2 regions of the Paenibacillus sp. J14 genome follow, and region 2 is predicted to be linked to the other one. Evidence: riboswitches for the same ligand, from Rfam matches in the RefSeq annotation. Region 2 holds a riboswitch; the other holds the start of a gene.

Evidence for each region. Region 2 has a riboswitch for cyclic di-GMP ahead of M891_RS0104385 (CheR family methyltransferase). Riboswitches for the same ligand answer to the same signal wherever they lie in the genome.
Region 1: it holds a riboswitch for cyclic di-GMP, as region 2 does, so the genes downstream of both, M891_RS25280 (glycosyl hydrolase family 28-related protein) here and M891_RS0104385 (CheR family methyltransferase) in region 2, are expected to answer to the same signal.

The regions. Positions count from the first base shown of each region.
Region 1 covers NZ_JADQ01000016.1:56,160-61,333, reverse strand. The annotation lists gene M891_RS23555 (NAD-dependent epimerase/dehydratase family protein) at 1-504, opposite strand, end outside; gene M891_RS0108305 (glycosyltransferase family 4 protein) at 912-2,039, shown strand; cyclic di-GMP riboswitch class I at 2,159-2,246, shown strand; cyclic di-GMP riboswitch class I at 2,356-2,443, shown strand; gene M891_RS25280 (glycosyl hydrolase family 28-related protein) at 2,522-3,919, shown strand; gene M891_RS0108295 (YveK family protein) at 4,254-4,799, shown strand; gene M891_RS0108290 (Gfo/Idh/MocA family protein) at 4,799-5,174, shown strand, end outside.
Region 2 covers NZ_JADQ01000009.1:3,112-8,285, reverse strand. The annotation lists gene M891_RS0104410 (mandelate racemase/muconate lactonizing enzyme family protein) at 1-62, opposite strand, end outside; gene M891_RS0104405 (SDR family NAD(P)-dependent oxidoreductase) at 111-887, opposite strand; gene M891_RS0104400 (SDR family NAD(P)-dependent oxidoreductase) at 884-1,681, opposite strand; gene M891_RS0104395 (RCC1 domain-containing protein) at 1,853-2,746, shown strand; cyclic di-GMP riboswitch class I at 3,215-3,304, shown strand; gene M891_RS0104385 (CheR family methyltransferase) at 3,456-4,268, shown strand; gene M891_RS0104380 (protein-glutamate methylesterase/protein-glutamine glutaminase) at 4,288-5,174, shown strand, end outside.

The sequences.
Region 1 (5,174 bases), on a different contig from region 2:
GGCGAAGCGGAAGCATAGCGTGCTTAGGTCGTAGAGCTCTTTCCATTTCTCACAGTAATATTCACCAAGAAGCTTATTAATTCCATAGGGTGATACCGGCTTGCAAAGATAGGATTCGGACAGTGGCATTTCTTGCGTAGTTCCGTATACAGCTGCAGATGACGCAAAAATAAATTTCCGGACTTGGTACTTGGCAGAAAGTTGAAGCATGTTCGTAAGGCCTAAAATGTTCGATTTCGTATCAGCATAGGGGTTCTCCACAGAAGTAACAATATCGACCTGGGCTGCAAGATGAATCACTGCGTCGATCTCGTGTTGCTCAAAGACCGCTTCGCAATTCGGACTCTCTACATCCAAAATATAGGAAGTATGAGGAAACTTAATATGATTTACATTGCCGGTTGAAATATTGTCTATAATGACAACCTGATGTCCTTCTCGAAGAAATCTCTCGGCAACAAAGGAACCGATAAAGCCGTAGCCTCCTGTGATTAAAACTTTCACAATTTCCACCCCATAGTTGACTCAATTGGTTACTTATCCATAAGTTAATCATAGCTTTTTCCAAATCTGGTGTAAACACGAAGTAGAACTTTTATACTATTTCCTTATGCCTATTACCATGCAAATGCAAGTCTTCTGAATTTTGTCTGATCTGATGTTGTGCCGGTCGGCTCCTAAAGTGTCGTGAGATGATGAGAGAAATGATGTGAGAGTCTATTCTATGCAGGCAGGAGTGGACCTTAAGTTGTCCTGAGAGAGAAAAAATGATTAGGTAGATTTGAGTATGGACTTGATAACTACTAATATATCAGAACCCTATGGGCTAGTCACCCTAAACTTATGATAGAACAGCGATTGAACTCCCCTATAAAGACTGATATATTTGGTACTATATTACTAGAAAGCGGATGGTATGGGTGCCCAAAAAGGTGTTATTTAGCGCTACGGTTGTGTCTCACATTAACGCATTTCATCTACCTTACTTGAAATGGTTCCGGGATCAGGGCTGGGAGGTTCATGTGGCTGCGAATGGTTCTGAGCCGGTTCCATGGGCGGACAAGCAGTTTGATATTCCCATCCAGCGTTCTCCCTATAGCAGGGATAACCTCAAGGCTCTACGGGAGCTAAAAAGAATTATCGACAGTCAGGGATACGAGATTATTCATTGTCATACCCCTATGGGCGGAGTGTTAACGAGACTGGCTGCCCGCCAAAGTCGAAGAAAAGGCACGAAAGTCGTCTATACTGCTCATGGTTTTCATTTTTACAAGGGGGCTTCTCGCATCAATTGGTTGATCTACTATCCGGTGGAGAAGTGGCTTTCTCGGTATACTGACGTTCTGGTAACGATGAATGATGAGGATTTCGAGCGGGCTAAGCGAGGGAAATTCAAACCGGGGCTCATCCATTTTGTGCATGGGGTCGGGATCAGCTTCGAGAGATTTAAACCGCCTACAGCGGAGCAAAAGCGGCAATTGCGAGAAGAGTATGGCGTCGGACAAGACCGTTTTGTTCTCATATATGCGGCGGAAATGATTCATCGCAAGAACCAGACGCTCCTGCTGGAGACGATCCAAAAATTGAAGGATGCCATTCCGAATGTGCAGCTGCTGCTTGCCGGCAAAGGGAAACTGGAGGCGTTCTACAAAAGTCTCGTTGCTGAGAAAGGGCTGGAACCTTATGTTACCTTTCTCGGACACCGGAAGGACATGGAGAACATTTACGCATTGGCGGATGTAGCAGTATCCTCGAGCCGGCAGGAGGGCTTGCCGGTCAATATTATGGAGGCGATCGCCAGCGGCCTTCCTGTGGTGGCAACTCGGGTAAGGGGAAACCGGGACCTCGTCGGGGAAGGCGTCCATGGATTTCTGGTCGAGCTCGGCGATGCCGATGCCTTTGCTGATCGGATTCTGCAGTTATATCACGATCCCTTGCTTCGGCAGGAGATAGCTGCAAGACGAGATCTACTTACGGGGACGTATGCGATTGAGAACGTGCTGGAGGAATTAACCTCTGTCTATAAAGACCGGATGTGAATCAGGTATCCAATGGAACATTTTGTCGTCTAGTAAAATATTAGTAGAGTGCTAGTTTACAGATTCATAGAGGATATGCTACTATAGAACCATAATCTAACATATTTTAAGCCTGCAATGTCGAATAAAGGCAAACCGCTCGAAAGGGTGGGACGCAAAGCTACAGGGGCTTCGTGATCGAGGATCACATGCCAGCCAGCTCCCTACATACAGGTTTCCGATGAGGAACCTTATAACTATAGTTATTTGGTTCTTTTTTTATTGACTCCAACCTCAGAAATTGACTCCACTCCAAACCTCAGAATTGAATACGAGAACATCGAAAAGGCAAACCGCATGAAAGTGCGGGACGCAAAGCTACAGGGGCTTCGTGGTCGCAGATCACATGCCAGCCAGTTCCCGAAAGTTTTCAGGATGAGATAGAAGGCTTCCTGAAACGGGGGCTTTCTATTTTTTATCCTATCGAATTTGAGGTGTCCTTTATGGCAGCAAATCAATCGATTAAGAAATTCGTGCTTATCACGTTGGTCGTTGCAGTCGGATTCCTGTTTAACTTCTCTATAAATCCGGTTGCTGCGAACGCTGAGCCAAAGGACGCCCAAATGATTAATGTGAAGGACCAAGGTGCCAAAGGCGATGGAGTGACTGACGATACGTCGGCAATTCAACGGGCTTTGGATCTCGCAGCAAGCAGCAAAGGAACGGTATATTTTCCTGAAGGCACTTACGTGGTGAATCCAGTGAATACGCTGATCGTCGAGAGCGGAACTACGCTTAAAGGCGAAGGCAAGAAGTCGGTCATTCAAGCAGATGCTCACAAATTTGGATGGGAAATGATCCATGCATCGGGTACTGGAATTGAAATCTCGGACTTGATGTTGGATGGTAATCATGCCGTAAATCGTGTTCTGGTTATCGGGGGAGGCAGCTCCTTCGTCAAAGTGAATCGGATCGCGGCAGCCAATGCGACGCACAGCAGTGACCCGGCTAGCGATTTTTATACGGGTGTCGTCTCGGGGATTGTCATTTATGGCGATACCAATCACATTGAAATCACAAATTCTGAAATTTATAATATCAAGGCTGTGAATCTGACAGCCGGCAGCTTGATCTCCAGAGGCATCTATATTACAACAACCTGGGGATCGGCAGAGAAGGTTGCATCGAACGTTCGAATCACGAACTCCAACATCCATCACATCGGTTCAGCCGACGATGGGGACGGGATTTTCTATGAAGACCCGAACCTGGATCGTGGGACGGGCCGGGACGTGGGCAGCTTGATTGCCAACAATACCTTCAGCTTCAACGCTAAACGTGCGATCAAGATTTACGCCCAAGGGATTACGGTCAGCGGCAATATCATCACGAACTCCTATCTCAATAACAACTATTACGAAGGTAAAGATAAAGGTCAGTTGGCTCCTGACATGTACGCTGGCATCAGCGTCTACGCTTCGAACAACAGCATTTCGGACAATCGCATTGAAGGGGTTGGCAGTTATTATGCTGCGATTGAAGTCAGCGCCGATGAGACCGTTAATCATGTGACCATCAAAGGGAACAAGATTAAAATGGGGCAGCAAAGTGTGATTGCGGGAACAACGGGCATTCGCTTAGGGAATACGAAGAACTTCACCATTTCGAGCAACACGATCGAGCATGCCGAGAAAGGAATCTGGACTTGGCAGAATGCGGAGAACGGAACGGTCGAGGGCAACAAGATTGAAACAACGAAGGGCGGAATCGACCTGACCACCTATCTTGCGAATTGCATCCAGAAGGATATCGTGGTTAAGGACAACATCGTTAAGGGACAAGCCTTCAACATCCAACTGGCAAAATCGAACGTCAATGTTAAGGTAGTATCGAACTTATAATTAAATCATCACTTGATAGAGTTTAACAGGTTTATGAAGAGACAATCGTCTTTTCGTAAACCTGTTTTTTGTTTGTCTCTCAAATGCGTCAAAAAAAACATTCTTCTCTTGATTGCAATTTGTGTTAATATAAGGTTATATTTAGGTGACTATTTTCCTAGTTTTAAATGCCTATCCTATTTTTTCATGACGGATTTTCTGGGACTTATTTTGGAGTGATATTCTGACATCGACTGAGGTGGAGCTATTGGAAAGTAGCGGTTTGTTTAAAATCTTAAGAAAACACATGATTGCTTTTATTGTTACGCTTCTAGTCTGTGAGGGAGGCGTTTTTTTGGTTAATACGCTGGCCAAACCTCAATATCAAGCGACTGCAAGCTTGGTAGCTACGATTGCTTCTACCGAGGCGGGGACTTACACCGAATTTTTGGCCAGTCAGATGTTAACTAAAACGTATGAGGATGCGATTGAGAGTCGATTTATTGCCAATGAAGCAAAAAATAAACTACAGACCAAGGAAACCGCATATGAATTATTAAAACGGATCAAAGTCAGGACAGACCCCGACACTCTAGTAATTATTATCAAAGCCACACATGACAATCCGCAGGATGCGGTGGCCATTGCCAATGCCTTCGCCGAAAGCTTTATTCAGAAATCGAAAGAGCTGGTGGAGAGTTCCAGTGTCATGATTTTGGACAAGTCAAATCTGGAAGAGGCTTCAATTCCCGTCAGCCCCCGGAAGATCTTGAACTATGCGATCGGCGGCTTTATCGGTCTATTTGCAGGGCTATGCGTCTCGATGCTGCTGGAGAAGCGCGGGGGCTCCAAACGCAGTCAGCAAAGGCGAACTCCGAGAGAAAAGGAGATGGAATTCTAATGATTCACTTTGCGATTATCGGATGCGGCCATATTGCGAACAAACATATCGAATCGATAAATAGCACGGATGGAGCGGTACTTACGGCGTTATGTGATAACAACCCTCAACGATTGCTTGAACTGGAAGAGAAGTGGAATGTCCCGGTTTATCTGAACATGGACGAGATGCTGCAACAATGCCCTCACATCGATGTCGTGTGCATCTGTACGCCAAGCGGATTACATACTTCTATGGCCATTGCCGCGGCCAAGGCCAAGAAGCATCTGATCATTGAGAAGCCCGTTACGTTAACATTGGAAGATGCTGACCGCATTGCAGCGGCAGCAGAAGAGAATGGGGTCCTGGTTACGGTGGTTCATCCTAACCGCTATC
Region 2 (5,174 bases):
GAAGGGCTGGAGGAGGTACGGACATGGGCCAGCGTTTCTTCGTACGTTTCTTTATTTACCATGAAATCACTCCTTATGGAAGGATTGGCTGCAGCCAGCAGCTATGCGGGTTACAAGAGCATGCTCCCGCCATCGAGTCGAATAGCAGAACCCGTCATGAATTCACTTTCGTCTGACGCGATGAAGCAGGCGAGGTGAGCCACGTCAATGGGGAGACCAACGCGCCCCAACGGAAACTTCTCCTGTTGCTGCTTACGCCGTGCTTCCCGTTTCTTCTCTGCATCCGGATCGTCCGGTGAGATGCGGGTGTATTTGCCCACATCAACGGCTCCCGGCTCAATCGTGTTCACCGTAATGCCAAAGGGCGCCAGCTCAATGGCACTTTCCCGCCCCAGCATGCGGATCGCACCTTTGGTCATGGCATACACCGGGTCAAAATCGGTGGGGCGTTTGGCGTGCACCGACGAGATGAGGATAATTCGTCCGGTTCCTTTTCGTTTCATCCCGGGAATTACAGCCTGGATGCATTGCCAGTAGCCTTTCACATTCGTATCGAACAGGAGATCAAATGTCTCACCATTGTGCTTGAATAGATCGTAATTCAACTGTACAGCAGCATTGTTGACTAGAACATCAACTGGGCCAGCCTGGCTTTCGATCTTGTGTATCATCGCGTTAATTTCCCTCTGCTTCGAAATGTCCGCCTGGACAATCAAGCAATGGCCCCCCGATTCGTCTATTCTCCGCTTGGTCTCCAGTACGCCAGCTTCACTCCGGTTATAGTGAAGGGCGGTGACAGCGCCTCTCTTGGCCATTTCCACGGCAATTCCCTGACCGATGCCAGTTCCGGATCCGGTGACGAGAACGACTTTGCCTGTTAAACTCATGGCGAATCACTGCTCCTTGGTTGTCTCATTTTGTGATCCATATAATGAAGCAGGAAACCTCCGTCCAACCGCAAATCCGCGCCGTTCAAGTAACTCGCATCGTCTGACGCCAGGAAGCAGGCAACATTTGCGATATCGTCCACTGTCCCCAGCCGGGCGCTCGGCACCTTGGTTTCGTAGCTGCGATAGAGCGTGGTCAGCGAACTGCGGAATCGCTCATTATCGCCTGGGATGGGGCCAGCTTCAATGGTATTCACACGGATGCTGTGTCGCCCAAGCTCAAGGGCCGCTTCTTTAGCAAGCAGCTTTATGGCGCTTTTGGAGGCACTGTAGGCGAAGGAGGAGCCGTTAGGTTTCTCAGCATGGATGGAGGAAATAAAGATGATGCAGCCAGACTCCCGTGCAGCCATCACTTTCCCGGCAGCTTGCGTGCAAAGAAAGGCCGATTTTGCGTTGGTGTGGATCACCTCGCGGAACAATGCTTCAGAGCCGGCTTCAACGGAAAAAGGTACGAACAGGTCATGATTATGGATCAGCACCTGCAGGGCACCAAGCTCCCGTTCTGCTTGCAGCACAAGCTCGTTTGCGTTGGTGCCGGAGTTTAAATCGACATTGCTTACGAGCACTTTGGAGCCGGAAGCTTTAGCCAAGTTGATTTCAGCTGCAATCTCTATGCCATTGGACGGACTACTTAGCAGGAGATGGGCGCCATCCTTAGCCCAGCGACGGATCAATGCTTTGCCCGTCGGCTGGTCGGCGTCTGTAATCCAAACGACTTGCGGTGATCGCTTCATACATCACCTCCGAATAGCACGCCCAAGTCAGGGCGGCTAGCTATGACACACTCTCATCATAAGTTTCGACCGTTCCGGGTTCGAGACGTGAAACTTATGATTTTGTTTGATTTTTTTAGGAAGCCTTTCGTAAGATGGGGATAGCTTAATTTCTTGGCAAGGGGGATAACTATGGAGCCAATTTCTCCGAAAATATCGGCGTTCCAAGGCGTACAGCAGATGAATATCCCTTTAGCGGCTGGCCCGCGGCATTCCGTTGGACTTCGGTCGGACGGTACAGTGATGGCTGTAGGAGATGTCCGAAATGGCCAGTGTGATGTCAGCGATTGGCGGGGGATCGTGGCGGTGGCGGCAGGTAATGTTCATATGGCAACGAACACAGGAAAGTCGCATACCGTGGGGCTTCGGTCGGACGGTACGGTGGTTGCCACGGGATGGAATGGGCATCAGCAATGCGAAGTGAGCGAATGGAGCGGAGTCGTAAGCATTGCGGCGGGGTGGCGCAGAACGCTTGGGTTAAGAGGCGATGGTACAGTGGTGGCCGTAGGGCGGAATGCGGAAGGCCAATGCGAAGTCAGCAGTTGGCGGGATATCGTGGCGATCGCAGCAGGGGATTGGCATACCGCTGGTCTGAGCGCCGACGGAACCGTGATCATGGCCGGTAACAATCGCTACGGCCAATGTCATGTGAGCCAGTGGCATAATATCAAGTCCGTGGCGGCCGGTTATCTCCACACCGCAGGTCTTCGATCGGATGGCACGGTCGTAGCCACAGGGGCGAACAAGCATCACCAATGCGAGGTAGGGGATTGGCGAGGAATTATGGCAGTTGCTGCCGGCAGCTATCATACGGTTGGATTGAAATCGGACGGCACCGTAGTGGCAGCGGGCTCGAATCAATATGGTCAATGCGAGGTCAGCAACTGGCGTGAAATTGTTGCCATTGCCGCAGGATGTGCGCATACACTTGGTCTAAAGGCGGATGGCTCGGTTGTGGCGACTGGCCATAATGAGTACGGTCAATGTGAGGTTAGCAAGTGGAGAGGGATAAATTTGTTACTTTAACCCTATTTAACACTATCAGCATATCTCATTAATATTGGCCCTTATCATAGAGTACAGAAACTCAAAACACATAGGAGGTTCGAACTCTATGAAACTGGCAAAAAGCATGCGTTTAAAAGCAGCATTTGCGATAACAGCAGCGACAGCTGAAATCGCAATCTCAGGGTCCTTGAGGATGAACTTCCTCCCATAAGCCTTGCTTCCACTTTCACTAAAAAATGTGAGAGGGAGGCAGGGCTTTTTTGGGTTCGGGTGATGTTAGGAAAACTCTCAAAGTTCTGAAATTTGTCTAAAATTAATTTAAAAATAGGACTATACGCCTATCTTACATTTTAAACCTGAAAATTTTCGTTTTGTTCATTGTTTTTTTCAAGACCACTGCTATAATCTTACATAACAAATCGAAATATGTCGAAAATCACTGTCGAATTCGACATATTCTGATCTTTTTCGCATAAACCACCTTCATAATTTTCTGGGCAAAATTACTGAAAAGTAATGACGCAAAGCCATGGGTCTAAAGTTCTGAAATAGAGCTATGATTGCCAGGTTGCCAATGACTGAATTGCTGAATTCATGCATTGACGATGCCCTTCCAGACAACTAGAAGGGTTTTTCTTTTAACGGATAACATGAATTCGGCAACGAAGGTGTAATTCTCAAACGGGAGAGTCTTATGGCTCTCTCTTCGTATAGGGGAGGTGAAGTGATGATTGAAATTTCAGATAAGGAATTTATCAAATTAGCCGGTTATATCAAAACAAATTTTGGGATTCATTTGAGCGACGAGAAGAGAACGTTGGTAATGGGCCGATTGTGGAACGTCTTGAATTCGCTGAACATGGAAAATTTCTCGGACTACTTGAACTATATTGCTACCGATCAGAGCGGCGAAGCCGCAAGAACGTTTATCAATCAGATGACAACCAATCATACATACTTTATGAGAGAATCAGATCATTTTGATTTGTTTCGCGCCAAAGTTCTCCCCGAACAAGTCCCCAAAATCAAAGATCGAGATTTGAGGGTGTGGAGCGCCGGTTGTTCCACAGGGGAGGAAGCCTATACTTTAGCCATCCTAATCAATGAATTTTTTGGAAATGCTCGGCTCGGATGGGATACAAAGCTGTTGGCGACCGATATATCGGAAAAGGTGCTGATTGAAGCTAAGAAAGGGATTTACAGCCGTGAAGAGGTTGCGCTGTTGCCGGAGCGTTGGAAACATGATTATTTTCATCCGCATGGGATGAACCAATATAAAGTGAAGCCCAAAATCAAAAACGAAGTGGTTTTTCGGCGATTTAATCTCATGGATCCGTTCCCCTTCAAAAAGAAGTTTCATGTGATCTTTTGCCGGAATGTGATGATCTATTTTGACGCAAGTACGCGCATGCAACTGATTCACAAATTTTACGACAGTCTAGTCCCCGGAGGGTATTTATTTATTGGTCATTCCGAAACGATCCAACGGGATCACACCAAATTTAAGTACGTGATGCCTGCGGTTTATCGCAAAGAGTAACGATTGGAGAGTTGCCTGGATGCAGGTCAGAAATAAGATTAAAGTTCTGGTCGTAGATGATTCCATGGTGTTTCGCGAAATGATTGCCCGCGGGATTACGACGGACCCTGACATTGAAGTTGTAGCTACAGCTGCGGATCCATTCGAAGCAAGGGACAAGATATTAAAATATCATCCGAATCTCATGGTCTGCGACGTGCAAATGCCGAAAATGAACGGGATTGAATTTCTTCGGCGCTTGCTGCCTCAGTATTCGATTCCCGTTATCGTGGTCAGCGCGATCAGTTCGTCCGTGTTTGACGCCTTAAACGCCGGTGCGATTGATTTTATCTCGAAGCCGGATAACAAGTTATCGCATGTGGAGAAGTTTATCGAAGAACTGATCGAGAAAATCAAGATTGGCTCGAAAGCAAAAATTGTCCATCAACCGAAGAAACTGGCCGCTTCTCCTGCCGATCCGCCAACGAAGCTGGTTACTGCGAAACCTGCTACAACCAAGGAAGTGATTGCCATCGGGGCTTCTACCGGCGGTACAGAGGCGATTTATACCGTGTTAAAGTCGTTGCCCAAGGATATGCCAGGTATCGTTATTGTTCAGCATATCCCTCCCATGTTCTCGAGAATGTTCGCCGAACGGCTGAATCAGAGCTTATCGATTCGTGTGAAGGAAGCCCAAACAGGCGATACGATTGAGCGGGGCAAAGTGCTGATTGCACCGGGAGATAAACATATGCGAGTGAAGCGTTCCGGAGATCATTTCGTGGTCGAATGTTTTGCAGGCGATAAAGTCAATCGCCATTGTCCCTCGATTGATGTGTTGTTTGAATCCGTGGCGAAAGAGGCGGGGAATCAATCGATCGGAATTATCTTGACCGGTATGGGTTATGACGGAGCCAAAGGATTGCT